2 regions of the Corynebacterium antarcticum genome follow, and region 2 is predicted to be linked to the other one. Evidence: predicted binding sites of a transcription regulator. Region 2 holds the regulator's gene; the other holds the start of a gene.
What was found. The regulator LexA, encoded in region 2, represses DNA repair genes until DNA is damaged. The targets are predictions, from matches to a motif close to CGAACANNTGTTCG.
Positions count from the first base shown of each region.

Region 1: a site for LexA is predicted at 9,351-9,364, ahead of JIM95_RS02560 (SAV_6107 family HEPN domain-containing protein). Genes of this name have one in related genera too.

Region 1 is NZ_JAENIP020000001.1:576,268-591,462, reverse strand. It holds gene JIM95_RS02600 (polyadenylate-specific 3'-exoribonuclease AS) at 13-528, shown strand; gene JIM95_RS02595 (class II 3-deoxy-7-phosphoheptulonate synthase) at 610-2,001, shown strand; gene pknB (Stk1 family PASTA domain-containing Ser/Thr kinase) at 2,114-4,423, opposite strand; gene JIM95_RS02585 (Rv2175c family DNA-binding protein) at 4,572-4,937, shown strand; gene JIM95_RS02580 (alpha-(1->6)-mannopyranosyltransferase A) at 4,906-6,438, opposite strand; gene JIM95_RS02575 (polyprenyl synthetase family protein) at 6,449-7,537, opposite strand; gene JIM95_RS02570 (methylenetetrahydrofolate reductase) at 7,655-8,638, shown strand; gene JIM95_RS02565 (GNAT family N-acetyltransferase) at 8,616-9,221, opposite strand; gene JIM95_RS02560 (SAV_6107 family HEPN domain-containing protein) at 9,477-9,899, shown strand; gene JIM95_RS02555 (DUF3040 domain-containing protein) at 10,045-10,446, shown strand; gene mraZ (division/cell wall cluster transcriptional repressor MraZ) at 10,965-11,396, shown strand; gene rsmH (16S rRNA (cytosine(1402)-N(4))-methyltransferase RsmH) at 11,589-12,599, shown strand; gene ftsL (cell division protein FtsL) at 12,596-13,441, shown strand; gene JIM95_RS02535 (peptidoglycan D,D-transpeptidase FtsI family protein) at 13,591-15,195, shown strand, end outside.
Region 2 is NZ_JAENIP020000001.1:321,143-336,337, forward strand. It holds gene JIM95_RS01425 (hydrogen peroxide-inducible genes activator) at 1-822, shown strand, start outside; gene hrpA (ATP-dependent RNA helicase HrpA) at 884-4,804, shown strand; gene nrdR (transcriptional regulator NrdR) at 4,826-5,281, opposite strand; gene JIM95_RS01440 (hypothetical protein) at 5,374-5,607, opposite strand; gene lexA (transcriptional repressor LexA) at 6,098-6,769, shown strand; gene JIM95_RS01450 (DeoR/GlpR family DNA-binding transcription regulator) at 7,193-7,972, shown strand; gene JIM95_RS01455 (carbohydrate kinase family protein) at 7,969-8,937, shown strand; gene ptsP (phosphoenolpyruvate--protein phosphotransferase) at 9,030-10,739, opposite strand; gene JIM95_RS01465 (1-phosphofructokinase family hexose kinase) at 11,214-12,185, shown strand; gene JIM95_RS01470 (HPr family phosphocarrier protein) at 12,494-12,763, shown strand; gene JIM95_RS01475 (uracil-xanthine permease family protein) at 12,884-14,161, opposite strand; gene JIM95_RS01480 (amidase family protein) at 14,260-15,195, opposite strand, start outside.

The sequences.
Region 1 (15,195 bases), 260 kb from region 2:
AGGTGCTCTCCCGTGCGTTTCTTCTACGACACCGAATTCATCGAGGACGGTCGCACCATAGAACTGGTCTCCATCGGGATCGTCGCGGAGGACGGTCGCGAGTACTACGCGGTGTCGACCGAGTTCGATCCACGGCGCGCGAACGACTGGGTGAAGCGCCACGTGCTGTCGCAACTGCCGAACATCAGCTCCCCGGTGTGGCGGAACCTGGCCACCATCAGGGATGAGGTGGAGGAGTTCCTCACCGGGGGACCGGGGGCGCCGGAGCTCTGGGCGTGGGTGGGCGCCTACGACCACGTCGTTCTGGCGCAGCTGTTCGGGGACATGAGGGCACTGCCCCGCTCGCTGCCCCGATTCACCCATGAACTGCGCCAGTACTGGGAGGCCGCGGGACGGCCCACACTGCCGGATCTCCCCGAGGGGAACCATGACGCCCTCGTCGACGCCCGGCACAACCTGGACAAGTTCCGGCTGTGCGAACGCCATCTCCCGATGGACAACCGGAATCGGGTGCGCTCCGCGTACTGATGCGCTGTCGCGCCCGTCGGATGCGGGTACTTTCAGGGGGCTAAGGCACGGTGGGTGCTGCGTACATGGTATGAATGTAGCGTGAGTTGGACAGTAGACCTCCCAGTAGATGAACTTCCCGATCTTCCCCCGTTGCCTGACGGCATCCGGCAGCGCTTCGACAGCGTTGTCGCGAGGGACGCGAAACAGCAGCCGACCTGGGATCAGCGCCAGGCCGACAATGTTCGCAAGATCCTGGAATCCGTTCCCCCCGTCGTTGTCGCGCCCGAGATCCGCAGGCTGAAGAAGCAGCTCGCCGACGTGGCGCTGGGCAAGGCGTTTCTCCTGCAGGGAGGTGACTGCGCGGAGACGTTCGAATCGAACACCGAGCCGCACATCCGCGCCAACGTCAAGACCCTGCTGCAGATGGCCGTCGTCCTGACCTACGGCGCCTCCACCCCGGTGGTCAAGATGGCCAGGATCGCCGGCCAGTACGCCAAACCCCGGTCCTCCGATCTCGACGAGAACGGGCTGCCGAACTACCGCGGCGACATCGTCAACGCCGTCGAGGCCACCCCCGAGGCCCGTCGCCACGACCCGGCCCGCATGATCCGTGCCTACGCCAACGCGTCCGCCGCGCTGAACCTCGTCCGTGCGCTCGCCGCCTCCGGCACCGCGGACCTGCACAAGCTGCACGAGTGGAACCGTGAGTTCGTCGCGAACTCACCGGCCGGCGCCCGCTACGAGCAGCTCGGTCGCGAGATCGAGGCGGGCCTCAAGTTCATGGCCGCCTGCGGTGTCAACGATCAGAACCTGCATTCCGCGAACATCTACTGCTCCCACGAGGCGCTGCTCGTCGACTACGAGCGCGCGATGCTGCGACTGGCGGAGGACGAGAACGGGCAGACCGAGCTCTACGATCTCTCCGCGCACCAGCTGTGGATCGGCGAGCGCACCCGCGGAATCGACGACTTCCACGTCAATTTCGCCGCTCTGATCGCGAACCCGATCGGCCTGAAGATCGGCCCCGGCTGCACCCCGGAGGAGGCCGTCGCCTACGCCGAGCGCATCGACCCCGACCGCGAGCCAGGTCGCCTCACCCTTGTCGCCCGCATGGGCCACGACAAGGTCCGCACCGTGCTGCCGGACATCATCCGCGCCGTCGAGGAGTCCGGTCACCGGATCATCTGGCAGTGCGACCCCATGCACGGGAACACCACGACCTCATCGAACGGTTACAAGACCCGCCACTTCGACCACGTCATCGACGAGGTCCAAGGGTTCTTCGAGGTGCACCGGGAACTGGGTACCCACCCCGGCGGCATCCACATCGAGCTCACCGGTGAGAACGTCACCGAGTGCCTCGGCGGCGCCGAGGACATCACGGACATCGACCTCCCGGGCCGCTACGAGTCCGCCTGCGACCCGCGCCTGAACACCCAGCAGTCGCTGGAGCTGGCGTTCCTCGTCGCGGAGATGCTCCGTAACCAGTAGCATTCCCCGGCTGAATCGACAGACACGGAGGGCCCGGGCGGGAAACCGCCCGGGCCCTCCGTCTGCGTCTGCGGTCGATCGAGGGGCGGGGAGAGGATTCTCCTCTCCGGCACTACCCGACCGTTCTGACCTTCACCGTCGTCCCGGGGGAGACGTTCCGGTTCCCGGCCGGGGACTGGGTCACGACGCGGGCCCCGTCCGAGGTTCCGTCGAGCCCCGTGTACGGCAACCCCGCGTCCTCCAGCAGCTTGCGGGCCTCGTCCGCGCGCTTGCCGATGACGAACGGAACGTTGACCTTTTTGGCGACCAGGAGGTTCACCCTGGGGTCCGCGGGGTCCACCCGCACGCCCGGTTTCGGGGATACGTCCATGACCGCGTTGGCGGTGGCGCCCACCAGATCGGAGCGGGCGGTCTCGCCCACGGAGAGCCCCGCGTCGGAGAGCTCGCCGAGGGCCTCGTCTTCGGCCATCCCGACGATGTCGGGCACGGTCAGTGCGTTGGAGACGATGAGGGTCACGTCGGACCCGCGCTTCAGGGTCTTCCCCGCGGGTGGGTCCGTCGTGACGGCATCTCCCGCGTCGACCTCGGGATCGAAGCGTTCATCCGTTGCGGACACCGTGAATCCGGCCCGCTCCAGGGCGGTACGTGCCTCGTCCCCGGACATTCCGGTGACCTTGGGGATCTTCACCGGGGCCGGCCCCCTGCTGAGGTGGACCGTGACCGCTCCGTCGACCGGTACGGTCGCGCCCGACGGGGGTTCGGTGTTGACCACACCCCCGGCCGGCACATCATCGGAGTAGACGGATTCGCCGTCCTTCCATCTGAGGGTCCGCTCGCTGAGCGCGGCCCTGAACCGCCCGGGGTCGCGATCGGTGGGGAGCGCCGGTACCGTGGGCGCACCCAGCGAGATCAGGACCGAGACCGGTTCACCCCGGGGGACCCGTTGATCACCCGGGGGATCGGTTCCGACCACCTGATCGAAAGGGACGGTGTCGTCGTAGACGTTGCGGGACACGGGCTCGAATCCGGCTTCGGTGACCGTGGCCGTCGCCGTCGCCGGATCCATCCCGAGGACCTGCGGGACCTCGCCGTACCGGCCGGAGCCGTACCACCACGCACCCACGGCGATCATCACGGTCACGACGGCGACAACCGCCAGCCAGGTGATGAGACCGAGCTTCGATCCACTGGTCACAGCGGGTCTGAAGGAGACGTCGTCGAGGTGATCCGGGTCCCCGCCACCGTAGTGCGGTTCCTCCGCCGCGGCGGCCCGGTTCGTGGCAGGGGGCTCGGCGGGCGGAAGAGGGACCGCGGCGCGCAGCCCGTCCTGCTCCGGAAGGACGGTGGTCTCATCGGCTCCGGTGGGCGTCCCCGGGGTCACAGGGAGCATACGGGTCTCCTCCGTCCCGGACTCCTGTTCCGGGAACCGGGTCGTCTCCGTACCGGAGCCGGATGGCCCGGTGGTCACGGTGGATTCCGCAGCGCCGGGAGCCGGGATGGCTCCGGTGAGCATGTCCGTGGGCATGTCGACGAAACCGGTCGCGCGGTGAGCCGCGGAGTCCCGCGGGGCGGGAACCCGGAAGGCGGCGAGCCCGAGTTCGGCCGCGACGTCCTCCAGTGCCTCGAGGAATTCCCCGGCGTCCGCGAACCGGTCCCCGGGCTCACGGGCGGTGGCCGTGGCCACCAGCTCGTCGAACAACGGCGGAACGCCGTCGATCCAGGCACTCGGCGGCGGGACATCCTCGGTGAGCCGCGCGTAGGCCCGGGCGGTGTCGTCCTCCCCGGTGAACGGGGTGCGTCCGGTCAACAACTCGAACAGGACGATGCCCGCGGAATAGACGTCACTGGCGGGGCCCATGCCGGCGTTCTCCACCTGTTCCGGGGAGAGATAGCTCGCCGTTCCGATGATCCTGTCTCCCGCGGCGGGGGAGGCCGCGGCGGCCCGGACCAGGCCGAAATCGGCGAGTTTCACCTGGCCGTCGACGTTGATGAGGATGTTGTCCGGTTTGATGTCCCGGTGCACCATGCCGGCCTTGTGCGCCACCGACAGTCCGGTCAGCGCACTGCGCATCACCGCGGTCGCCGCGTGCGGCGGCATGGGACCCCGTTCGGCGAGGAGTTCGCGGAGCGTCCCCCCGGTGATGAGTTCCATGATGAGGAACACGTGGCCGCCGTCGGCGCTGGTGTCGTAGACGTTGACGAGACACGGATCGGACAGCTGTGCCATGGAACGTGCTTCCCTCCGGAAGCGGTTCCGGAACACCGGGTCCCCGGCGTAGCGCTCGTCCATCACCTTCGCGGCCACGCTCCGTCCCAGCCGCAGATCCACGCACCGGTAGACGGTGGACATGCCACCTCGGGCGATCGGGGTGTCGATCCGGTAGCGGTCCTCAAGGACCTCGCCGATGTCCAGCTGTGTCATGGCCCCAGTATGGACGATCCGGGTCCCCGGTTCCAGCTGGCGGATCCCGTCTCCGGGCGGGGAGAAGGCCGTTCGTCCGCGAAGGTGCAGCAGACCCCGCCCGTACTCGCGCCGTCACCGGTGTCCCCGACGCGCTAGATTGTGTGGTGTGAGTTACCCAGAATCCCACGAAGTCCCGCCCGCCGATGAACCCCTGCTGAGTGTCCCGGAAGCCGCCGAGAGGATGGGGGTCGTGGTCACCCGCGTCCATGATCTTCTGGGGGAGCACAGACTCATCGCCGTCACCGTGGACGGGCGCCGGATGATCCCCGCCGTGTTCCTCGACGAGGGGGGCCGCGTCAACCGCTTCGTTCCCGGGGTGATCGCGCTCCTGTCCGACGGCGGCTACGACGACCGGGAGATCCTCGACTGGTTGTTCACCCCGGACGAGTCCCTTCCCGGCCGCCCGGTGGACGGCCTCCACGGGCACCTAGCCCGGGAGGTCATGCGCCGGGCGCAGGCCGCCGGGCTCTGACCTGACGGGCTTCGCCACCGGCGTCGTCGGCGGCGCGGTGCGGCGCGGTGTGACCGTCCGCCATCAGCCACCGGGTGAGGTACCAGGCGACCAGTGCCAGCACGCCCATCCAGACGAGGTTGTACATCTGGTGGTTCCCGCTCCCGGTGAATGACATCGCCACGACGACGGAGCACCACACCGTGATCCCGACGATCCTCCGGGTGGGCCCGAACGTCCCGAGGAGCACCACGAGGCTGACGTAGTACCAGGGGAGCGTGACCGTATTGAGGGTTACGACGACGGTGTAGGCCGCGGCGATCCCCATGATGTTTCTGCGGTCATCGCCGCGGAAGACCCACCACGCGACCGCCAGACCGATGAGCATGCCGACCATGCCGATCTCGCGCATGATCGCGAGTACCGCGTTGTAGCTGACCTCCGTCCCGGTCAGCCCGAGAACCGGGGTCACGATTCCCGCGAACAACGACGGAAGCGCCAGCGGGTTGATCACCTTCGAGTTTCCGGACAGCTGGGCTATCCAACCCCATCCCGCACCGGACAACCAGGTGCAGCCGCTGACCACGACGAGGGTCGTGGCGACCGCCCAGAAGCCGGCGGCGATGAATGCGCCCGCCGAGCCCAGGGGCAGGCCCCGTCTCCGGAGGTGGCGGTGCATCATCCAGACCAGGAACGGTAGCGCGATGACCGCGGTCGCCTTGAATGCGACGGACACGGCGACGAGTGCCATCGCGGCGGTGAACCGTCCGTCCAGGGCCAGGAGGATGCCCAGTGACACCAGCGCGACCATCACGGACTCGTTGTGCATGCCTCCGATGAGGTGGAGCACCGTCACCGGATTCGCGACACCCAACCACAGGGCGACGGCGGCATCGCCGTTGATCCGCGCCGCGATCCGGGGCACGCACCAGACGATCCCCCAGAAGCCGACGAGCGAGATGAGTTTGTAGAGGAAGACGCCCAGGGTGACGCTGTCGCCCGCGAGGGTGGTCACCCCGTCACCCAGCCAGAGGTGCAGCGGACCGTACGGGGTTGTGGTGTTGCGCCAGTCGTGGGATACCTCGAGCAGCATCGGTCCGGGGTTGACCGCGGCGCCCTGCGAATAGGGATCGAATCCATCCCGGACCATCGCCCCCTGCATCAGGTAGGAGTAGACGTCCCTGGAGAGGATCGGGGCGGCGAGAATGAGCGGCGAGACCCACCAGACGAGCGTGCGGATGACGTCCCGGTCGCCGACCCCCCCGGCCAGGACCCCGCGACCCAGGAGGACCCAGGCGAGTGTCATCAGGGCGAGCCCGAGCCACATCGCGACATTCGAGATCGCGGCACCGTGACCGTAGGAGAGGAAGGACAGCCCGATCGAGTCGAGGACACCGCCCCGGTAGCGGATCGCGCCGCCGCCGAAGGAGGAGAGGGTGATGATCACGGCAGCCAGAGTTCCGGCCGGTCGGGCGTCCGGGTGACGCGTGGAGAGTCGGTCCAGGGTGCGGAGCGGATGAATGGTCACGGCGTCACATTCGACGTGCGGTGGATCGGACCGCGAGATCGTGGAGCATCGCCCGGACCACGGGTGTGATCTCCACCCTGTCCAGCTCGGCGAGTCCCGCCGCCGTCAGCTCACTTATCCGGTTCTCGACCTGCTCCGGGGCACCCGTGGACCGGATGAGCTCGGTGAGCGCGGCGATCTCCGTGGGAGACGTCACCGTGCCGATACCGCGGCGCAGCTGTTCGGCGCCCTCCGGATCGCGGGCGTCGAGGTGCCGCAGAGCCTCCGCGACGAGAACCGTCCTCTTCCCCTCCCGGAGATCGTCTCCCGCGGGTTTCCCGGTGACCTCGGGGTTCCCGAACACCCCCAGCAGGTCGTCCCGCAGCTGGAACGCGATACCGATCTTGTGGCCGAAGCCGCGGTACGCGGAGATGAGCTCGGGGGCCGCCCCACCCAGGGTTGCCCCGAGGTGGAGCGGGCGTTCGATGGTGTACGCCGCGGACTTGTAGCGGTTGATCTTCTCGGCGACGTCGATACGTTCGTCCCGGGACGACTCGACGTAGATGTCGAGCATCTGGCCCGCGATGACCTCCGTCCGCATCGCCCACCAGGGTTCCATGGCCGCGCGGAGTCGCTCGGGCGGCAGGTTCGCGCCGAGCAGCATCTCGTCCGACCAGGCGAGGGCGAGATCCCCGAGCAGCGTGGCGGTGGATATCCCGAAATGGCCGGAATCGCCCGCCCAGCCGGCGTTCCGGTGGCGTTGCTCGACGATCCGGTGCACCGTCGGCCGCCCGCGCCGGGTGTCGGAGGAATCGATGATGTCGTCGTGGATCAGCGCGCACGCCTGGATGAATTCCAGGGAGCTCACGGCCTCCAGGACCGCGGCGGGGTCCTCGGTCCGTGATTCCGTGCCGAGCCAGCCCACCCAGGCGAAGAGCGGCCGGATCCGTTTCCCGCCACCGAGGACGAACTCCTCGAGGAGATCGGTCGCCGCGGCGACGTGATCGTCGATCTCCGCGAGCCGGTCTCGGCGGGTTGCGAAGAATGTGGCGAGATGGTCCCGGACGAGGTCTGGGACGGCGCTCAGTTCGTGGTGGGTGTCTACGCTGGTCATGCTTATCCTCGGGGGGTTCTTGAGGGGGGATGATAGACCGTGCTGTGAACAGAGCGGTCTATTTCGAGGTAGGTTCGTTGGGCAACCGTTCCTGTCACACCAACAAGATACCCAGAGATGTCTTCCTCACATACACCTGCCGTCAACCAGACCTCGGTCACCGAAGCGATCGCCCGCTCGACCTCGGGACGTATACCGTTCTCGGTTGAGTTCATGCCGCCCCGCGATGACGCCGCGGAGCAGCGCATGTGGCATGCGGTGGAGACCTTCGACGCGCTCGGGGCCGCCTTCGTCTCGGTCACCTACGGTGCGGGTGGGTCCACCCGCTCGCGGACCAGCAGGATCGCCCGGCAGCTGGCGCGCCGCCCGCTCCCGACCCTGGTCCACCTGACCCTGGTCAACCACACGGTCGAAGAACTGGAGGACATCCTCTGGACGTATGCCGGGGTCGGTCTGACCAACCTTCTCGCGCTGCGGGGGGATCCGCCCGGGGATCCGACGGGGGAGTGGAAGCCCACCCCGGGAGGCCTCACCTACGCCATCGACCTCATCGAGATGACGCGTGCTCTCCCCGAGACCCGACACTTCCAGATCGGTGTCGCGTCCTTCCCTGAGCGCCACTACCGGGCGGTGTCCGAGGAATCGGACACCCTCCACACCCTGAACAAGCTGCGGGCCGGCGCCGAATACTCGATCACCCAGATGTTCCTCGACTGCGACCACTACCTCCGCCTCCGGGACCGGCTGGTCGCCGCCGATCCGGAACAGGGCGCCAAGCCCGTGATCCCGGGGCTGATGCCGATCACCTCGCTGCGGTCACTGCGGCGGCAGATCGAGCTGTCCAGCGCCCGGTTGCCGGAGGAGCTCGAGCGGCGGATGGTGAAGGCCGCGGACGGGGACGAGAAGGCCAACGCCGAAGCCGTGCGCGAGGTCGGCATCGAGTGGACCACGAACATGGCCGAACGTCTCATAGCGGAGGGGGCACCGGACCTGCACTTCATGACGCTCAACAACGCCCGGGCGACGCAGGAGGTCCTGCACAATCTGGGGATGGCCCCCGAATGGACCCCGGTGTCGACTAGCTCCCTTTCGGTCGGTTGACGGTCGCTCGATCGCGGATGGGGAGCTCGGCGGCGAGGACCGCGAAGAGCCGTGGGTCCGAGAAGAACGTGAAGTACCGGATCACGTCGGTGAAGCCCAGCGCGCGGTAGAGACTGAAGGCACGGTTGGCTTCGTCTGGCACCTCGGGGGTGGACAGTAGCGCCCAGCGCTGGGGTACGCCGTCGAGCAGCGTCGTCAGGAGCTTCCTCCCGGTTCCCCTGCCCTGCATTCCGGGGAGGACGTGGAGCTCGCTGATCTCGAAATAGTCGGAGAGGATCTCCGGCCACCGTGGGTCCCGTCCTCCGGACCTGGCGAGCCCGTCGGCGATCGCTCTGGTCCAGTTTCTGCGGAGCTCGCCGTCCATGCCGTAGGCGATGCCGGTGATCCTGCCGTCGGTGACCGCGCAGATGGCGCGGAAGCCCGGATTGTGCACCAGGCTCCGCCAGTGCCGCACGCGGCTCTGGCGCGAATGGCCGCCGAGGCCCCTGGCGTCGAGGTCCATCGCGGCCCAGTAGAGGTCGACCAGCTCGGGGCAGTGGTTCACGAACTCCAGGGGGGTCATGGCTCGGATGACGGTACTCACGTGATCCATCGAACCACAGCTCGGCCGGTTCGGTGTACGGCCCGGGGTGGGCTGGTGGCGCGTCGACGGGTGCGTCCGGTCCGTGCGTGGCCCAACGGTGGCGGGGAACGGCCACCCGAAGATCTCGTTAGAATATATGTTCTAACGAGTCGGGGTCGTGTCCGCAGGGTCCCCTATCGTGCGGAGGTAGTTGAAGGGCGGCTGCCGCCGACGTCCCGTAACCGGGGCGAGGAGCACGAGGAAGGTGATCGGATCATGTCGAACGTCATTTCCGCGACCACGCGGTTCAACCGGGCCGGAGGACGTCGGGCCGAGTACCTCCGTCGTGCGGTTCTCCTGCTCGCGGAGGCTCGTGCCCTGCAGTCCGCGGGAGCCCACGATGCGGCGGTGGAGGAGGGGTACCGGGCGGCCCTGCGGACGGCCGGAGCCCTGGTCGCCGGGAGCCCGGTCTCCCGGAGACGTCGCCTGCCCACCGGTGCCTGGGATCAACTCGCTCTGCTCGACGCCGACGGTGTGCGGTGGGCGGAAAGAATGTCCGGGTACTCGCGTCTGCGGGACCGCGCGATGCGGGCGGGGGGATGTCCGGACGCGGACAGCGTCAGGACCTTCCTGGACGATGTGGACCGGTTCATCGATGCCGCGGAACGTCGGGAGGGGATCCTGCCTTCGGCGGCCTGACGGCGGTGTGGTCCGGTCCCGTGGGTGGAGTGCGGGAAGATCGGCCCGCGGCGGCGACACGGCGGGAACTTTCCGGATAATCTGGACGTTATTGTTGATGACAGCACGACACAGAAGTCTGGCGCCACATCCCGGGAGGATCACCATGTCGCTTTCTGAGCAGGAACAGAGGATGTTCCGAGAGATCGAAGAGTCTCTTATGGCCGACCCCAAGTTCGGGGCGGGGCTCGGCGCTGGTGTATCCGGAGGGCCCCGCCGTCCCACCGTCTCGCTGCGGGGTATCGCGATCGGCGCGGTGGGCCTGCTTCTCCTCATCGGGGGAGTCGCCTTCAGTCTGCAGAGCCTGTGGTTCGTCGCGCTCAGCGTGCTCGGTTTCCTCGTCATGTTCGGCGCCGGGGTCTGGATGCTCAACGGCGGTGACGGTTCGGAAGGGCTGAATCTCGACCGAACCGGGGGGTCATCGCGCGGGATGCGTCCGGGGGGATCCGGCCGTTCCGGTCTCGGATCCGCCATGGAGGAACGGTTCCGCAGACGCTTCGAGGATTAGGGGAGACACCCGGGGGCGGCATCCCGGCCCGGTATTCGAGGAAGGGCCCCACCGGCTAGCGCCGGTGGGGCCCTTCCCGTCTGTCCGGGTGTGCTGTGGAGGCCCGCCCACCGTGTCTCCCGGCGTCCCCCACTTTCTCCCACCATCTTCCCCCACTCTCTCCCACCGTCGGAGTCAGTGGTGGAGGTGGTGGTAAAAATGCTGGTCAGACCCGAGTCTGTGAAATGTGTAGCTGTTGTGATTCGAGGGGTGGGAGTGCACTTCTGTAATTTCTGGGGTAGTTGATGGGGTGGGGTCGTCAATATCCCCCACCTCGGAAAGCTGGATAAAAGGCCTGTTCAAAGCGGTTTCAGCGTTTTTCGGATGGGTGAATTCAGGTTGTGAGGTGTTGTAGGTGGGAGAAAGTGGGGTAGTGTGGTGCTCGGTGGTGGGAGATCCGGGGACACGTGTCCCGGTTGGACCACCCGAGACGGATTGATCTCCCTTCAGTGACACGCGGGCGAAAGGCGGTGCCGATCATGTTCCTCGGCACCTATACGCCGAAGCTCGATGACAAGGGGAGGTTGACCCTTCCGGCGAAGTTCCGTGAGGAACTGGCCGGAGGTCTCGTCGTCTCCATGGGGCAGGACCACTCTCTGGCGGTCTTTCCCAAGGAGGAGTTCGAGGCGCGCACCCGTCGTGCCGCCGAGATCTCGCGCACCAACCCGAGGGCCCGCGCCTTCATCCGCAACCTCGCAGCCAGCGCGGTCGAGCAGCGGCCCGACGGTCACGGCCGGATCACGCTTTCTCCGGCGCACCGCGAATACGCGGGGCTCACCAGGGAGTGTGTGGTCATCGGCGCGGTCGAGTCCCTCGAGATCTGGGACGCCGAGTCCTGGGACGAGTACCAGAAGCAGACCGAGGAGATGTTCTCATCTGCCGCCGACCCGGATCTCAGCGGTCTCCTCTGACCGCGGGGACGGGACGTGGACACCACAACTGAATCGAGCGGAGTGCGTGCACGGACTCTGTCCGGAGTGTCGCTCTGGTGTACTTCCCCGACATCAGATAGGCGCCCCGGACAGGGCCCTGTATTCACCCCCTCGAAGACAATGACAGCAATTCCCGGGCCCGGAGCCCTACACGATCGACCAGGAGGGGCGATGACGATGACCGGAAACGGCACCCACGGCCACGTCCCCGTCCTGCGGGAACGGGTCGCGGAACTACTCCGTCCGGCGGTCACCGACGCCGGAGACGACGCGGTGATCATCGACGGAACGCTCGGTGCCGGGGGCCACAGCGAGTATCTTCTGACGGTCTTCCCCCGGGTGCGGGTCATCGGACTCGACCGGGATCCGCTGGCTCTGGAGCAGGCGACCGAGCGCCTGAAACCCTTCGGGGACCGTTTCCGCGGCCTCCACACGCGGTTCGACCGGTTCATCTCCGCCGTCGGGGCCGATGACAGTGAGCCCTGCTCCATCGTCAGGGAACACGGCGTCTCGGGCGCCCTGTTCGACCTCGGTGTCTCCTCCATGCAGCTGGACCAGGCGGAGCGGGGTTTCGCCTACTCGCAGGATGCACCACTCGACATGCGGATGGACCCCACCTCGGGTATCACCGCCGCGGACATCCTCAACACCTACGGGCACGGTGAGCTCGCGCACGTGCTGAAGACCTACGGCGACGAGCGCTTCGCCGGGAAGATCGCCTCCGCGGTTCTCCGTGAGCGCGAGAAGGAACCCTTCACGACCTCCGGGCGGCTGGTGGAACTGCTCTACTCCACCATTCCGGCCGCGGCCCGGCGCACGGGGGGACATCCGGCCAAGAGAACCTTCCAGGCCCTGCGCGTGGAAGTCAACGGTGAGCTCGACTCGGTCGCCGCGATGGTGCCCGCCATCACCGGTGAACTGCGTGTCGGCGGACGGGCGGTCTTCATGGCCTACCAGTCGCTCGAGGACCGCATCGTCAAGAAGGCGCTCGCGGAGATCACCACGTCGAGGACGCCGAAGGGGTTGCCGGTTGACCTACCCGGAACGGCCCCGGAGTTCCGGTTGGTGACCCGGGGGGCCGAGAAGGCCCCGCAACACGAGATCGAAGACAATCCCAGGGCTGCACCGGTGCGGGTCCGCGCCGTGGAACGGATAGCCCAGTCGAACGGAGAAACCCGATGAGCACCACAGCACGCCTCCGGGCGACCCCCGAACCGAGCTACGCCGCAGCACCGGACGCCCGCACACGCCGTCCCGCAGCCGTTCGCGCACCGGGGCAGACTGAGGGCCCCCGGCGCGGAGCGGCACGGCCGGCGACGTCCGGGGCTCCTATCGTCGACCTCCGCCCTGCTCCGCGTACGCGTCCGACGAGACAGGCCCCCGCGGGACCGGCGCCGCAGCGGCGTCGGTTCCAGTGGACCCCCGGATCCAGGCAGGTCGTGTCGGTCCGCGGGCGCCGGATCGTCGCACCCAAGGCCGATCCCGTCCGGGTCCGGTTCGCGGCGGCCCTCGTCGCCACCCTCCTCACCGGCGTCATGCTCACCATGTACCTCTCCGGGGTCACCACACAGCAGACTTTCCGCCTCCACGAGCTGTCCAGGACCGACAGTATGCTGGGCAACCAGCTGGAGACGCTGAACCGGGACAGCCAGTCCGCGAGGTCGTCCGCCGAGATCGCCCGCCGCGCAGCGGAACTCGGCATGGTCGTCCCAGACCAGCCGGGTGTGCTCTCCGTCGGACCCGATGGCGCGGTCGATGAGGTCCGCGCCGCGGATCCCGCTGCGGTCCGCCCGATCATCGACGTCAACGGCTCGCGGGTGCTCCCGCGTCCGGCGAGCAGCGATCCGGCCGAGACTGACGCCGTGGCGGAACAGGTCCAGCCCCTCCCGCAGGGTGGGATCCCGGTTCCCGGTCAGGTACCCGACCAGGTTGAGCCGGTGGTGGGGGCGAACAGTCAGGTCCCCGCCGTAGCACCCTACGCACCCAATGTCCGTTCGGACCGGACGGGCGGGAGCGGGCAGTGACCCCCCGGGACCGTGGGAGGGGGAACCGCAGGCCGATGCCCCGGAACCCACGGCCCGCTGGATCCGCCGGGTCGGCGGTCCCGGCGTCCGCAGTTCCGGGTGCCGGGCCCACCCGTCCCGCCCCGACGCCGACGAACGACCCGGAGCAGATGCACCGGCGGATGCGGATAGTCCGTACGCTCGTCATCGTCGGTGTCGTTCTGCTGACTCTCCGTCTGGCCTGCGTCCAACTCGTCTGGGGTCCGGAGCTCGCGGCCCAGGCCCAGAACCAGCGCACCCGGGAGTACACCGACTTCGCGCGCCGTGGCACGGTCACCGACCGGGACGGCGCGCAGCTCGCGTACACCATGCAGGCACGCTCACTGACCGTCGCCCCACTCGTTCTCCGCAGGGAGATCCAGGAGCGGCACGACATCGCCGTCGACTCGGGCGATCCGGAACAGATCGAGAAGTTCCCGCCGGTCGAGGATGTCCTGGATGAGATGGCGAACGTCATTCCCCAGATGGTCCGGGAATCGGGCGCATCCGCGCAGAAGGTCAAGCCCGACGAGATCCTCCGGAAGCTGAAGGCCGACAACTCCTACACCGTTCTCGTCCGCAATGTCGATCCCGACGTCGCGGTCGAGATCGCGGAGCGTTTCCCGGGTGTCGCGGCGGACCGCCAGGACATCCGGCAATACCCCAACGGAGCCATCGCGGAGAACGTGATCGGCAAGATCTCGATCGACGGGGAGGGGCAGTTCGGCCTCGAGGCCTCGTCCGACGGGGTGCTGTCGGGGATCAACGGCAAGTCGACCGAGGACGTGTCCACCAACGGTCAGATCATCCCGGGAACACTCCGGGACCAGGTGCCCGTCGTCCACGGATCCGACATAGAACTGACCCTCGATCTGGACCTCCAGACCTACGTTCAGCAGCAGCTGGAACAGGCGAAGCAGAACTCCCTCGCGAAATCCGCCTCCGCCGTGGTCCTGGATTCGACCACCGGGGAGGTGCTGGCGATGGCCAACACGGACACGATCGACCCCACCGGTGACATCGAACGACAGCTGGCGAAGGGCAGGTTCTTCGGCAACCCCGCGGTGCAGGCCCCGTTCGAACCCGGATCGGTCGCCAAGATCATCACCGCCTCCGCCGCGATCGAGGACGGTGTGACGACCCCGGACGAGGTCCTCCAGGTGCCCGGATCCATCGACATGGCGGGGGTGACCGTGAAGGACGCCTGGCCGCACGGCGTCGTCCCATTCACCACCACCGGTGTCTTCGGCAAGTCCTCCAACGTCGGCACCCTGATGCTGGCCGACCGCGTCGGTCAGGACCGGTTCGCCGAGATGCTCGACAGATTCGGCGTCGGCCGGTACACGGGAATCGAACTGCCCGGAGAATCTCCGGGACTGCTCCTCGATCGGTCGCAGTGGTCCGGCGGAACGTTCGCCAATCTGCCGATCGGGCAGGGCATGTCGCTGACCCTGCTGCAGATGGCCGGTGTCTACCAGGCCGTGGCCAACGACGGCGAGCGCATCCAGCCGCGGATCATCCGCTCGGTCACCACCCCCGACGGCGAGGTCATCGAGCAGCCGGAACCGGAGCGGATCCGGGTCGTCAGCCCGGAGACCGCGCGTACCGTCCGGGGCATGTTCCAGGCCGTCACCCAGCGGGATCCGTCGGGTGTTCAGCAGGGTACAGGGCCGCAGGCGGCGATCGAGGGGTACCGGATCGCCGGCAAGACGGGCACCGCCCAGCAGGTCAACCCC
Region 2 (15,195 bases):
CTGATCGAACGCTCCACCAGACGCGTCATCGTCACTCCCACCGGCGAGGAGCTGCTCCCCTCGGCCAAGGCGACACTCGACGCCGCCGAGACGTTCCTCGCCATGGCCCGCGGCGCCTGCGGGAGCCTCACCGGACCTCTGGCTCTGGGCATGATCCCGACCGTCGCCCCGTACATCCTGCCGACCATGCTCCACCGGACGGCCTCGGACCTTCCGGATCTGCAACCGTGCATCATCGAGGACCAGACCAGACACCTGCTGGAGCAGCTCCGTGACGGCCAGATCGACTGCGCCGTCGTGGCGCTGCCCGTGTCCGGCACGGGACTGACCACCATGCCCCTCTACGAGGAGGAGTTCGCGATCGTCGTGCCGGACACCTCGCCGATGGCCGGTCGGGAGGATGTCACCCTCTCGGAGCTCAAGCAGCTCAACCTCCTGCTCCTCGACGACGGACACTGCCTGCGGGACCAGATCATCGACCTCTGCCAGAGCCAGGACTTCACCCCCGCCCCCTCCGGCCCCGGGAAAGCGACGACCCGTGCCGCGAGCCTGGCGACGGTGATGCAGTGCGTGGCCGGTGGACTGGGCACCACGCTGGTTCCGGTCAGTGCGATCCCCTCCGAGTGCGACCGCCCGGGCCTCGCCGTCGCGCGTTTCGCCCCGGGCGTCGACGCACAACGGACCATAGGACTCGCCTACCGCGCCTCATCGGCACGTCGGGAGGAGTTCCAGCAGCTCGGCGAACTCATCCGCGCCGCGTTCGCCGAGACCGTGTCCGGACTCAACGGCACCTCACTCCCCCGATCGACGGACGTCGACTGAAGGACGGCCCCACGGCGACGGCGCCCGCAGCCCCCAACCCGGTTAAGATGAACGCCTAGTGATGACACAGACTGACTCCAGCCCCCACTCCGCTCCCCCGTCGAAGAAGGACCTCACCGACAGGCTCGACGGCGTGACGATCGCCGACGAACGGGCTCTCCGTCGACGGCTCCGCAAGGCACGCTCCCCCAAGACGCTGACGGCCATCGCGCGCGACATCGACACCGCCCGGGTGAAACTGGCGACCCGTGAAGCCGCGGTTCCCGCGGTCACCTTCCCGGAGCAGCTTCCGGTCACCGCGCGGCGCGGGGACATCGCGGAAGCCATCAGGGACAATCAGGTCGTCATCATCGCCGGGGAGACGGGGTCCGGCAAGACCACCCAGATCCCGAAGATCTGCCTCGAGCTGGGGCGCGGCCGTCGTGGACTCATCGGACACACGCAGCCACGACGACTGGCCGCGCGGACCGTGGCGGAGCGGATCGCCGACGAACTCGGCCAACGCGTCGGTGAGTCCGTCGGCTACGCCATCCGTTTCGACGACCGCGTCTCGGCATCGACGTCGGTCAAGCTCATGACGGACGGCATACTCCTCGCCGAGATGCAGCGGGACCGGGATCTCAACGCCTACGACACGATCATCATCGACGAGGCCCACGAACGCAGCCTCAACATCGACTTCCTTCTCGGATACCTGAAACAGCTGCTCCCCCGACGTCCGGATCTCAAGGTGATCGTCACCTCCGCGACGATCGACCCCGAGGCCTTCGCGGAGCACTTCCACGACGCCGACGGGAACCCGGCCCCGATCATCGAGGTGTCGGGTCGCACCTTCCCCGTCGAGATCCGGTACCGGCCCCTCGAACTCGAGGCGGACGGCAAGGCCGTCGACCGGGATCCGCTCGACGGCCTCCTCGAGGCCATCGAGGAGCTCATGGCCATCGGCCCCGGTGACATCCTCTGCTTCTTCGCCGGGGAGAGTGACATCCGGGACGCGATGGAGGCCATCGAGGGGCGACGGTGGCGGGGTGTGGAGGTCACCCCACTGTTCGGCCGGCTCTCCAACGCCGAACAGCACCGGGTTTTCTCGAGCCACCGGGGCCGCAGGATCGTCCTCGCCACCAACATCGCCGAGACTTCACTGACCGTCCCCGGTATCCACTATGTCGTCGACACCGGGTTGGCCCGGATATCGCGGTACTCCGTCCGGACCAAGGTCCAGCGCCTTCCCATCGAACCGATCTCGCAGGCCTCAGCCAACCAACGGTCCGGCCGTTGTGGACGAGTCGCCGACGGCGTCGCCATCCGTCTCTACCCGGAGGACGACTTCACCACCCGGCCGGAATTCACGGATCCGGAGATACTCCGGACGAACCTGGCGAGCGTCATCCTGCAGATGGCATCCCTCCGACTCGGGGACATCACCGAGTTCCCGTTCATCCAGGCACCCGACGACAGATCGGTCCGCGACGGGCTTCTCCTGCTCCACGAACTCGGGGCGCTGGCCGAGGGCGAGGACAACAGCGCGCCCGAGCTCACTCCGGTGGGCCGGCAACTCGCCCGCATCCCGGTCGATCCACGCATGGCCCGAATGCTCGTCGAGGCGGAGAAGCTCGGCTGCCTGCACGAGGTCGTCGTCATCGTCGCGGCACTCACGATCCAGGACGTCCGGGAACGACCTCTCGACCATCAGGCGCAGGCGGATCAGGCGCACGCCCGGTTCAAGGACACCACCTCGGACTTCCTCGGATATCTCAAGCTCTGGGGGTACCTCCACGACACCCGTGACGAGATGAGCGGAAACGCGTTCCGGAAACGGATGAAGAAGGAGTTCCTCCACTACGTCCGGATCCGTGAATGGTTCGATCTGGTCAGGCAGCTGCGGGGTGTGGCGAAACAGCTCGGGTGGTCGGCGAGCGAAGACGTGGCGACGAAAACCGATCCCCGTTCCGTTCATACCGCGTTGCTCTCCGGTCTCCTCTCACACATCGGGATGAAGATCGGTGATTCCCGGGAGTTCCAGGGTGCCCGCGGGACAAAGTTCATGGTGTTCCCCGGTTCCGCACTCGCCAAGAAACCGCCGCAGTTCGTCATGGCCGCGGAGCTCGTCGAGACCTCGCGACTATGGGCCCGGGATGTGGCGAGCATCGAACCCGAGGCGGTCGAGCGGATCGCGCCGCACCTTCTGCGTCACTCCTATTCGGAACCGTTCTGGTCGGCCAAGAGGACGGCGGCGATGGTCCACCAGAAGTCGACGCTCTACGGGGTCACCATCATCGCGGACCGGACCGTGCCGTACCACCGGGTTGATCCGACCGCCGCCAGGGACCTGTTCATCCGGCACGCGCTCATCGAAGGTGACTGGACGACCCACCACAGTTTCTTCCACGAGAATCGAGCGATGCTCGAGGATGCCGCGGGGCTCGAGGACAAGGCACGTCGCCGCGACATCGTCGTCGACGAGGACACACTCTTCGATTTCTACGATGCCCGCCTTCCGGAGACCGTTACCACCGGCCGGACCTTCGATTCCTGGTGGAAGAAGACGCGCCGGAGCGACCCCGAACTCCTCAACTTCGATCCCGACGCCCTCATCAACGAGGGGAAGCACGGCATCGACGAGGAGGCGTTCCCGGACCTCTGGCGGCAGGGCAGTCTGGATTACTCGCTGACGTACCACTTCGAGCCCGGCGCCGATGACGACGGGGTCACCGTCCGGATCCCGATTCCCCTGCTCGCGGGTGTGTCCGACGAGGGATTCGACTGGCTGGTCCCCGGGTTGCGTCAGGAGCTGGTGACCGAGCTCATCCGGACCCTCCCGAAGGCACTCCGCCGATCGGTGGTACCGGCCCCGGATTTCGCAGTACGCGCACTTCCGCTGCTACGCCCCTATTCCGGAACGCTCTGCGGTCAACTCGCCGACGCACTGCGCAGTCTCGGCGGAACCGGTATCAATGACACGGATTTCCGGCCGAGGAATCTTCCCGACCACCTCCGGATCAGCTTCGCGGCCGTGGACAAGCGCGGAGCGGTGGTCGACCGCGACCGGAACCTGGGTGCGCTGAAGAAGCGCAACATCGAACAGATCAACGCCTCCGTCAACCGTGCCAGCGGAGGGCTCCAGCGGGCGGCGGCGAAGAAGTGGGACAAGGAGAAGATCGGGGACATCGAGACGGAGGTTCTGACCCGGGTCGACGGACAGGAGGTCACGGCGTATCCCGCGCTGGTGGCGACGCCGGAAGGCGTCGCCGTACGGGTCATGCCGACGAAACAGTCGGCCGACTCCTCGATGCTGACCGCGACACTCACCCTTCTCATGCGCGAGATCGAGGTCCCGACGAAGCAGATGCTGAATGGTCTCCCCCTCAAGCAACGGGTCGCGGTCGAGAACTACCCGCACGGCGGCGGCGAGGGTCTGGTCGATGACGCCCGGATCGCCGCGATACGGGACGCTCTCATCGAGGCCGGGGGTCCGGTACGCACTCCGGAGGCCTTCCGCGAGCTCGTCGCCCGGATCAAACCGGAGGTGCCTCGGCGGGTACGCCGGACGGTGACCGCGCTGGCACCCGGCCTCGTGGACTACCACCGCGTGGCGGATGAACTGTCCCGATGGACCGGCGATGCCATCGAGGACATGCGCGGACAGCTGGAGTTCCTGCTTCCGGAGCACGCCGTCTCGGTCCACGGCGTCAACCACCTCAGGCACCTCCCGCGGTATCTTGAGGCAATGGTGATCCGGCTGGATTCCATGGAACATGATCCGGACAGGGACGCGGACAACCAGGAAACGGTTCAGGCCGCGCGGGACTACCTCGAGGACAAGCTGCGTAAGCTGCCCGCGGGTCGTTCGAAGACCGGAGAGGTCAAGGAGATCCGGTGGATGGTCGAGGAGCTCCGCGTGAGCCTCTTCGCGCAGCGTCTGGGGACACCCCGGCCCGTGAGCCTGAAACGGATTCAGAAAGCGGTCGACGCACTCCGGTGAACCCGGGCCCGGCCATGGTTGCTACGGTTCGCGGGAACGGCGTCGCATGAGGCGTATCTCCGACTCGAAGTCGGCCGCTGATTCGAAGGACTTGTAGACGGAGGCGAAGCGCAGGTAGGCGACCTCATCGAGTTCCCGCAGCGGTTTCAGAATTGCCAGACCGATCGTGTTCGCGGGCACCTGCGAGCTTCCGTGCTGGCGGACGGTCTCCTCGACCTGCTGTGCGAGCCGCTTGAGCGCGTCATCCGAGACATCCCTGCCTTGACAGGCACGCCGGACTCCGGTGATGACCTTCTCCCGACTGAAGGGCTCGGAGACGCCATTGCGTTTGACCACCATCAGCACGGCCTTCTCCACCGTCGTGAAGCGTCCGTGGCAGCTACTGCACTCCCTCCGGCGCCGCACCGCCGAGCCACCGTCGACGGTACGGGAGTCGATCACCCTGGAGGTTGACTGGTGGCAGAAGGGACAGTGCACGGATTCATCCTCGTCTGGTCGGGCGGTCCGCGTGCGGACCGCGGGGAATCCATCCTAATCGGGTGGGAGTTCACCGGGGAACCCCGCCCGGGCTACCGAGACAGGGCCACCGAACTCATCGTGTGGTTCACCCCCTGGCCGACAGGCGCGTCGTCTGAGGGCGCGGCGATGAAGAAACCGGCGAACAATGCGCCACCGATGAGTGCCCCGGCGATGTACGTGCGCAGTGCCGCGCCGCGGCGTGCGTGGCGACCGGTGGCCCAGTCGGAATCCTCGACATGAGCATGACCGGAGCCGGGAGGAATTGGCCCGGGTGTTCTACACACCGACCCCATCTTTCGAACACCGGTGCCGCCCACCGGTGACACGGGTCGACAGTGACCGTTCCAGACCGATGCCGCGGGAACAACCGCGGCACGAGGCCGGAAGTTATCCTGAAGTGCGGATACGTTGTTGTTCGTGATCGTCATGTTCTGTTCCTTCGTCATGTGGATGGAGACTACCTCGGTCACCGGACCCCTCGAACACGTTTATCGTCCACATGTTCGAATCCGTCTGTATGTTCGATTTATAACACCCTGTCGGGACATTGTCCAGAGTGCGGCTGAAATCTTCGAACACCCGTGTTAGGATCGAACAAGAATATGTGTGGTGGAGTGCTTCATCCACGCCTCTGCACCCGATTTTTCGAACGCCGGCAGTCCCCATCCGAACGACAGTCGCACCACGGACAACACGTATCCGACGATCATCCGACGACCACACGGCCCAGCCGCACCGCCCAGAACAAACGACGACGAAACTCAGGAGATCCCGATGGCGACCGCGAACAAGCACGACCCTTCCGAACTGTCCCCGAGACAACGCCGGATCCTGGAGGTCATCCGGGATGCGGTTGTCCTCCGGGGCTATCCACCGAGCATCAGGGAGATCGGCGACGCCGCCGGCCTCCAGTCCACCTCCTCGGTGGCCTACCAGTTGAAGGAACTGGAGAAGAAGGGATTCCTTCGCCGGGACCCGAACAAGCCCCGTGCGGTGGACGTCAGGAACATGCCGGAGCCGGCACCTCGTCGGGGGAAGAAGCCCGCACAGCCGGATGAGGCCGATCAGGCACAGACGAGCATGATCCCGGCGCTGGGGGCGATCGCCGCGGGCAGTCCGATTCTCGCCGAACAGAACGTCCAGGAGTACTACGCGCTCCCGACGGAGTTCGTCGGGGACGGCGAGTTGTTCATGCTGGAGGTCGTGGGCGAATCGATGCGCGATGCCGCGATCCTCGACGGGGACTGGGTCATCATCAGGAGTCAACCGGTCGCCGAGCAGGGCGAGTTCGTCGCGGCGATGATCGACGGCGAAGCCACCGTCAAAGAGTTCCACCGCGATTCATCCGGAGTCTGGCTGCTTCCCCGCAATGACGCTTTCTCCCCGATCAACGGAGACAACGCCGAGATCATGGGCAAGGTCGTCTCCGTGATCCGCAAGCTCTGATGCCGCCACCGCGGCCACACACCCCGGCATCCACACACTATCGGGGGGTGACTGTCTGTTTCTCAGGTAACGCCCGTCCGAACACCGGATCCGGCAGTGAAACCCCACAAATAGCCTTTGCCCAGCACTTATCTGCGTGATGCCGTCACAATCCGCCGGACGGTGACCCGTGGTACGCCTGTGGATTTGTGGTTTTGGTCTCCTCCGGGCGCCCCTTTCCGCCCGTTTGTTTCGCTTTTGTGGGACACTGGAACAGTTAACTGGAAAAGCAGGCCGAGGCACCGGCGGTCGATGATCCTTCCCCTGCGTCACATTGAGGCAACCACGGTTCCCCTGCGACGCACGGTTCATCAAGCCGTTGTTTCCGGAGGTGGACCGTTGTCCCCGCCACGACTGGTTCCTGCCGTGTACCGAGGAGGACCCATGTACGCAGAGGAACGCCGCAGGCAGATCGCGTCACTGACCGCAGTGGAGGGCCGTGTCAATGTCACCGAACTCGCCGAGCGTTTTGAGGTGACCGCCGAGACCATCCGGCGTGATCTTGCGGTACTCGACAGCGAGGGTACCGTCCACAGGGTTCACGGTGGTGCGGTCGCCAGCCAGAACTTCCAGACAGCGGAGCTCGCGGTCGACGTCAGGGCGAAGAGCGCTTCATCGGCCAAATCCGCGATCGCCCGCGCGGCGGTCGACTATCTTCCGGATCCGCAGGGCGGAATGTTCCTGGACGCCGGCACGACCCTCGCTGCACTGGCCGATCTCATTGCCGCGCATCCGACGGGTCCCCGCTGGTCCATCGTGACGAACTGCCTGCCCATCGCCCTCAAGATGGCCTCGGCGGGGCTGGACGAGGTACAGCTGCTGGGCGGCTCCGTCCGATCCATCACGCAGGCGGTCGTGGGCGACACGGCACTGCGGACCCTGGCCCTCATGCGGGCGGACGTAGCGTTCATCGGAACCAACGCCCTGACCCTCGATCACGGATTGTCCACCGCGGACAGTCAGGAAGCCGCCGTCAAGCGGTCGATGATCATCAACGCGCGGAAGGTCATCGTACTGTGCGACGCCACCAAGATGGGCTGCGACTACATGGTTAGCTTCGCCAGTGTCGACGACATCGATGTCGTGATCACCGACTCCGCGGCACCCCAATCCTTCGTCGATGCCCTCCGCGAGCGCAACATAGAGGTCGTGATAGCCCAATGATCCTCACGGTGACCCCGACCCCGGTACTCGAACGGTCCGGATCGATCGACACCCCGCTAACCGGTGGGACCGTTCTCCGTCTGGGACAGGTCGACACCTTCCCGGCGGGGTGCGGGGTCACGGTGTCCCGACTCGCGTACCTCGCGGGGAACAGGACACACGCCATTTTTCCGGCGCCCGAGATCAGCCAGTACCTCCGCATGATCGGTCTCCTGGGACTCCCGCACGACTACGTACCCGTCGCCGGACCGATCCAGACGAGGTTCCTCGTCACGGACAGCACCGGCGAGTCCACGCAGTTCCTCGATCCCCCGATGCCACTGGACCCGGTTCAACTCGCACAGCTCCGCGATCTGGCCGTCACGAAAGCCGAGGACGCGACCTGGGTCGTGCTGGGAGGTCCGCTGCCCGATGTCGCTCCCAACGGTTGGTACGTCGAGGTCATCAGGGCGCTCTCCCTCTACCATCCGGATGTCAGGGTCGCGGTCGCAACCTCCGGTGGCCCTCTGCGCGCGGTGGTCCGGCAGCTTTCCGCGATCACCCCGACCCTGCTGGCACTCACCACCGCTGACATCGCCGAGCTCCTCCCCGACACCGACGCAGCAACTCTCGAGTCTGACCTCAGGTCCGGCGACGCGTCATCGACCGCACCCGCCGTCCGCAACCTGCTGGGGGCGGGGGTTTCCGAGGTCCTCGTCAGCTGCCCACCGGATACCGCTGCGATCTTCAGCGCGGAATCGGGCGTCGTCGCCCGGTCGTCATCGGGTTCGGGATCGGGGCCAGACCGGTTCAGGGATGTTCTCCTCGCCGGACACCTCATGGGTGACGGTTCCGGAAGTCGGCAGGAACGGTTGTCCGGTTCCCTCGCCTACGCAACCGCCGATGCCCCGCTCCGCGACGGCGCACTACCCACCCCGGATCTGGTCCATCCCGAAGCCGTGACCTGCACCGGTCTGCGATACTGACCCGTCCCCGTCGGAGCCCGTGGAAACACAGGGGGCGGGGCCCGGAACCTTCTTTGGTTCCGGGCCCCGCCTTCTCAAGTGGTGGGGTCAACCTACGCCTGGGGCAGTGGGATGATCTCCCGGACCGCCTCCCGGGCGGCGATGGCACCCTCCGCGTCGAGCGCTGCTTCCGCGGCACGGACACAGGTGGCGAGATCGACCTCGGCCAGCTGCGCCCCGACCGCGGCCAACGCCGTCGATGCCGCGGAGAGCGAGTTCACGCCGAGACCCGTCAGCACGCAGGCGAGCAGCGGGTCAGCGGCCGCCTCACCGCAGACACCGACAGGGGTATCGGTCTTCCGGCCCTGCTCACAGGTCATCTTGATGAGGCGGAGCACCGCGGGCTGCCACGGATCGGTGAGGTAGGCGAGCTGCGGCGACATCCGGTCCGCCGCCATGGCGTACTGGGTGAGGTCGTTGGTCCCGATCGAGACGAAGTCGAGGTGCGGCATGATCTTGTCGGCCATGAGGGCCGCGGCGGGAACCTCGATCATCGCACCGGCGGTGAGACCGCGTTCGGCGCAGAGCCCCGCGAACCACTTGGCTTCCCGTGCTGTGGCGACCATGGGCGCCATGACCCAGGTGGGAGAGTCTTCTCCACGACCCAGGTCCTCGGCGGCCTTCGCGATCGCGTCGAGCTGCCTGATCAGCAGACCCTCGTTGGCCCGGGCGATGCGCAGTCCGCGCACACCGAGGGCCGGGTTCATCTCATCGGCGAGAGTGGCGAACGCGACCGGCTTGTCCGATCCGGCGTCCAGGGAGCGGACGACGACCTTGGAGTCCGGGAACGCCTCCAGAACCTTGGTGTAGACCTTCGCCTGCTCCTCGACGGAGGGCTCCGAGGTCGCGGACAGGAAGCACATCTCGGTACGGAACAGGCCGATTCCCTCGGCTTCCGTCTCCGCAGCGGTCGCAGCGGCCTTGCCGTCCTGGACGTTGGCGAGCAGCTGGACCCGGTGTCCGTCACTCGTCTGCGCCGGGCCACGCCAGAGCGCCACCTTCTCGGCGAGAGCCTTGGATTCGGATACCTGACGCTCCGCGTCCTCGGGATCTGCACCGATCTCGATGCTCCCCTCACTCCCGTCGACCAGGACCATCTCGCCGGCGGGGATCTTGTTGACTTCGGCGCCGACGGCGACGATGCAGGGAACATTCAGCTGACGGGCGATGATGGCCGTGTGGCTCGTCGGTCCACCGAGTTCGGTGACGAGAGCCGTGAACTGGGTGGTGTCCAACGCAGCCGTGTCAGCGGGGGAAAGGTCGTCCGCGAACAGCACGACCTCGCCGTCGACCTCGGGAAGTCCGGGTTCGTCCTCACCGCGGATCTCGGCGATTGTCCGGTCCCGGATGTCCCTCAGGTCGGTGACACGCTCTGCCATGATCCCGCCGGCGGCCTCGAACATCGAGATGAACTTCGTCGTTGCGGCGACCACAGCGTAGTCCGCGGGGTGCCCGGCGGCGGTGTTCTTCTTCACGGCCTTGCGCCAGCCGCGGTCGCGGACCAGACCAGCCGTCGCGTTGAGCACCTCACTCGCGGCCCCGACCGCTCTTTCGCCCCGCGAGGAGAGCCGTTCGGCCACGGTGTCGGCGGCGGCCACGAAACGCTCGTACTCGGCGTCGCGCTGGGCCTCGTCGACCTGTGCCCCGGCCTGCGGGAGCTTCGGTCGCGGCTTGATCCACACAGCCTTGGCGTAGCGGATTCCCGGTACGACAGCGGTTCCGTGAAGTACGGAACCCCTGGTGTCCTGCGTCACATTTTCCATAATTCAGTCCCTGCCCTCACTATCGCTTCAGTGGTTCCGAAGATACCACCCGCAATCAGTCACCGCTTTGGGTTCCCACATTTCCCACACGGGAACGGGGAAACTCGGACAGAAACAAAACTTCGAGGGGTGGATGGTAAGGATCACTCGAGGTCCACACTCCCCTCTCCCACCCACCGTCACCTGCGCCCGCCCCGGCCGTCACCCTCGGAGCATGCCGTGACCGGGGGCACGACGGACTGAACCCCACCGGGTCCCCTGCCCGACACGCCCGCGGACGCCTGCTACGGTTGTCGCAACCAACGCAGCGATCCCGGCACAGTCCCCCAGCCGGAGCCGGGGATCCCGGGACCCCGGGCAACGCTCCCGGGATGGTCGGGTCCCTCGCTCAAACGGTGCGAGGCGGGGGTTCACCCTCCCGAGGCATTCCCCGCGGTCCCCTCCGCACCACCGATCGAATCTGAGGACCCGCCCTTGATTCTCACCCTGACCCCGAACCCGAGCATTGATCTGAGTCTGAGCCTCCCGGTCGCCCTCCGGCCGGGCGGTGTACAGCGCCTCACGTCGGTCGCCCAGTCTCCGGGCGGAAAAGGAATCAACGTCGCCCACGCATGCCATTCCGCCGGGGTTGACACCCTGGCGTTGTTTCCGGCCCCGAGCCAGGGAACCTTCGTCAGGCTGATGGCGGAAACGGGGGTCCCGTACCGGATCATCCCGGGAGGGGTCTCGGTTCGGACCAACACGACGGTAACCGAACCGGACGGGACGACGACGAAGCTCAACGGTCCCGGAAATCCGTTGTCCCCCAGCGCGGTCAAAGCGGTCGAGGAGGCGCTCATCATCGCCGCGGGTGCGGCGGAGTGGGTCGTCATGAGTGGTTCCCTCCCTCCCGGCGCCCCACACGGCTGGTACCAGGATCTGCTCGCCCTCGTCCACGACACCTTCCCCGATGTTCCGGTGGCGGTGGACACGTCGGACGGCCCACTCCTGGAGCTGGTGGACCGGATCCGCGACGGGGCGCCAGCCCCCACACTCATCAAACCCAACGGCCTCGAGCTCGGGCAGATCACCGGGATCGACGGCGCATCGCTGGAACGTGCCGCGCTTGACGGTGATTTCTCCCCGGCCGTGGATGGCGCCCGTCGGATTCTCCGGCACGGGGTACAGAGGGTCCTCGTGACCCTGGGCGCCGCCGGGGCCGCCCTCGTCACCGATGAAGGGGCCTGGACGACACCGGCGCATCCGATCCGCCCGATCTCCACGGTCGGCGCGGGTGACTGCACCCTGGCCGGATATCTCATGGCCGACTCCCGGGGCGCGGTACCGGCGGTGGCACTGGCCGAGGCGGTCGCTCTGGGGGCGGCCGCGGCGAGTCTGCCCGGAACATCGATACCCCGTCCGGGAATGGTCATCCCGGATTCAGCTCTCGTCCGGAAACACCACTGATTCTCCGGCGGCGCCGCCACATCCGGGACCGGCCGCCCCGAACCGCCTGAGCGGTGGACCCCGCCGTTCTCCGGAACCGTGAAGCCGCCGCTGAACAGGGTGATCCACGGGGAGGAGACTGTGTCCCGGACAACTCCCGGATCCCCGGTGTGGCGGCTGTCGCCGGTTGGTGCGTAGAGTTGAGGGTGGTACCTCACCGTCTGACGGACCGGGCTGATTCCGGTACCCCAGTGGGCGGCAGAGGTTCGTAGACAGCTAAAAGGAATCACTTCGCCCGTGCCCAGCACGAGGAAAGAAAGGACTGCCACATGGCTTCCAAGACCGTTACCGTCGGCTCCTCCGTCGGCCTCCACGCCCGCCCCGCAACCATCGTCGCTGAAGCGGCCGCCGAGTACGACGAGGACATCTTCCTCTCCCTCGAGGGTGAGGACGCGGACGACGACCCCACAGAGGCTGCATCGTCCATGATGATCATGGCGATGGGCGCGAACTCCGGCGACCGGGTCACCGTCACCTCGGAGAACGCGGAGGCCGTCGAGAAGATCGCTGCACTGATCGAGAAGGACCTCGACGCCTGATCCTCCCGTACCGCCCGGCACCGTAGCCGGCGCACCGGACGGCAGAGGGCCCCGGCATCGCGAGAGCGGTGCCGGGGCCCTCTGCCGTCCGCTCCGGAACGAACCGAACTCCTGTCCGGCTCAGAGAAACTGTCCTTCGCCGATGTGCCGGTAGAGCCGATTCAGGATCGGATACACGATGATGATGCCCGCGGAGCCCCAGGCGATCCCCTGGAGTTCCAGACCGAAAACCGTCAGCGTCAGGTTCCCGATCCCCGCGATCATCGCGACCGCCGCCGCCATCAGATTGACCGGGTTACTGAAGTCGACCCGGTTGTCCTGCCAGATCCGCACGCCCAGCATCCCGATGAGACCGTAGAGCACGATGGTCGCACCGCCCATGACGCCCCCGGGAACGGTGTTGATGAGTGCCCCGAACTTCGGCACGAAGGCCAGTGCCACCGCGGTCGATGCAGCCACCCAGTAGGCTGCGGTCGAGTAGACCCGGGTCGCCGCCATGACACCGATGTTCTCGGCGTACGTCGTCGTTCCGGAACCTCCGAATCCACCGGCGAGGGTCGTCGCCAGGCCGTCCGCGATGAGTGCGTCACCGGCGACATCATCGAGGTCCCTTCCGGTCATTGCGGAAACCGCCTTCACGTGACCGACGTTCTCCGCGATGAGGACGATGACGACCGGAAGGGTCACGAGCACAGCGGACACCTGGAACGACGGTGCGTGGAACGCGGGAAGACCGATCCAGTCGGCGGTGGCGACAGCTTCAGTGGCGCCCTCGCGGAGCTGCCCGCTGACCGCGGCGAACACCCAGCCGAAGATGACCCCGATGAGAATTCCGAGTCTTGCGACCATTCCCCGACCGGCCACCGAACACAGCAGGATCACCGCGAGCGTCACGGCGGCGACACCGGGTTGCGCGGCGAAATCCGATGCGGCCACGGGAGCGAGGTTCAGTCCGATGAGTGCCACGATGGCGCCGGTCACGGCCGGCGGCATCACGGCGTCGAGGACCCGCTTGCCCGCGAGTTTGACCAGCACGCCGACGCCCACCAGAACCAGACCCGCGGCGACCACCCCACCGAGCTGCACAGCCAGCCCCTCCCCCTGGGTCGCGATGAGGGGCGCGATGAACGCGAAGGAACTGCCGAGGTAGCTGGGGAGCCTGTTCCTCGTGATCACGAGGAACAGCATCGTTCCGAGGCCCGAGAACAGCAGGGTCGTGTTGACGGGGAACCCGGTGAGCGTCGGGACCAGCAGAGTGGCACCGAACATCGCTATGACGTGTTGCATACCGATTCCGATGGTTCGCGGCCAGCTCAGCCTTTCCTCAGGATTGACGACCGCACCGGGACTGATCTTCTTGCCGTCACCGTGGACGGTCCATCCGAATATTTGACTCACAGCGTGCCATTATCCGCCCCTCGGGGCGTTGCGGGCAATCCACCACTCATCGAGGGCCGTTGAGCGTGCTTTCAGGTCGATGCACGCCTCGTCCTCCGCTATCCGTCGAAGGGGCGCGCCGCCTCGACCCTGCGCGCGATCTCGAGCAATGCCGCCGTGTCACCGTCCGCGGCCTCAATGGTCACCGCGTACTTCCCGTACACGTCCACAGCGAGATTCTGGGTCACCGGAATCAGCGGAACAGTGGCCCGGGCTGAACCACCCGCGGTGATCTCCGGCAGTCCGTCGGCCCTGCCGACCAACGCGACGGCCCCCTGCTCCGCCATCAGTTCATTGATCTTGTCGACGAGATCTCTACCACGATCGAGGACTTCACCGGACTCCGAGAGACTCATACCGGTAGTCAGCCCCTGTTCGATCAGATCGATTCCGTAGGGGGCCGCTTCGGGATGCTGCCGGTAGAACTCCACGAGATCATGGAGGTTCTCGAGGCGACCGGAGGGGTTCCCGGAGAAGTACGTCTCCATGGACGGGCCGACACCCGCCACGAGAGCGTCGATGAACGGCAGATCCCTGAGTTCCCCGATGGTCTGCTGGAGCTCGGTACCGGGTTCCACCACGGTGATGCGGGCACGACCGAGTGCCGCCACCAGTACCGGGTCGAGCCCCATGTCAATGACCGTGAGTCCGGCGTCCGTCGCTCTCACCGGGTCGATCCCGCAGGCGGCCCGGAAACCGACGGCGAGGTCAGCGGTGCTCCGCCCAAATACACCGGGCGAATCAACGCGATCATCGATCGGGACGATTCCGCTGATGTCGCACTCACCGTATCCGGCTTTCGCCCCGTAGACCCCCGCAGCCACGGCGGGCGAGATCACCGATCCCTGGGTCTCGGTACCGAAGGTCAGATCGGCGTAGTCGAGGGCGATGGCGGTGGCCGATCCCGTTGAGCTTCCGGAGGGATCGCGATTCAGAGGATCCCGCGCGTCGAGGGCCTGACCGCCGACGGCACTGAATCCGTTGGGTGCGTCGAA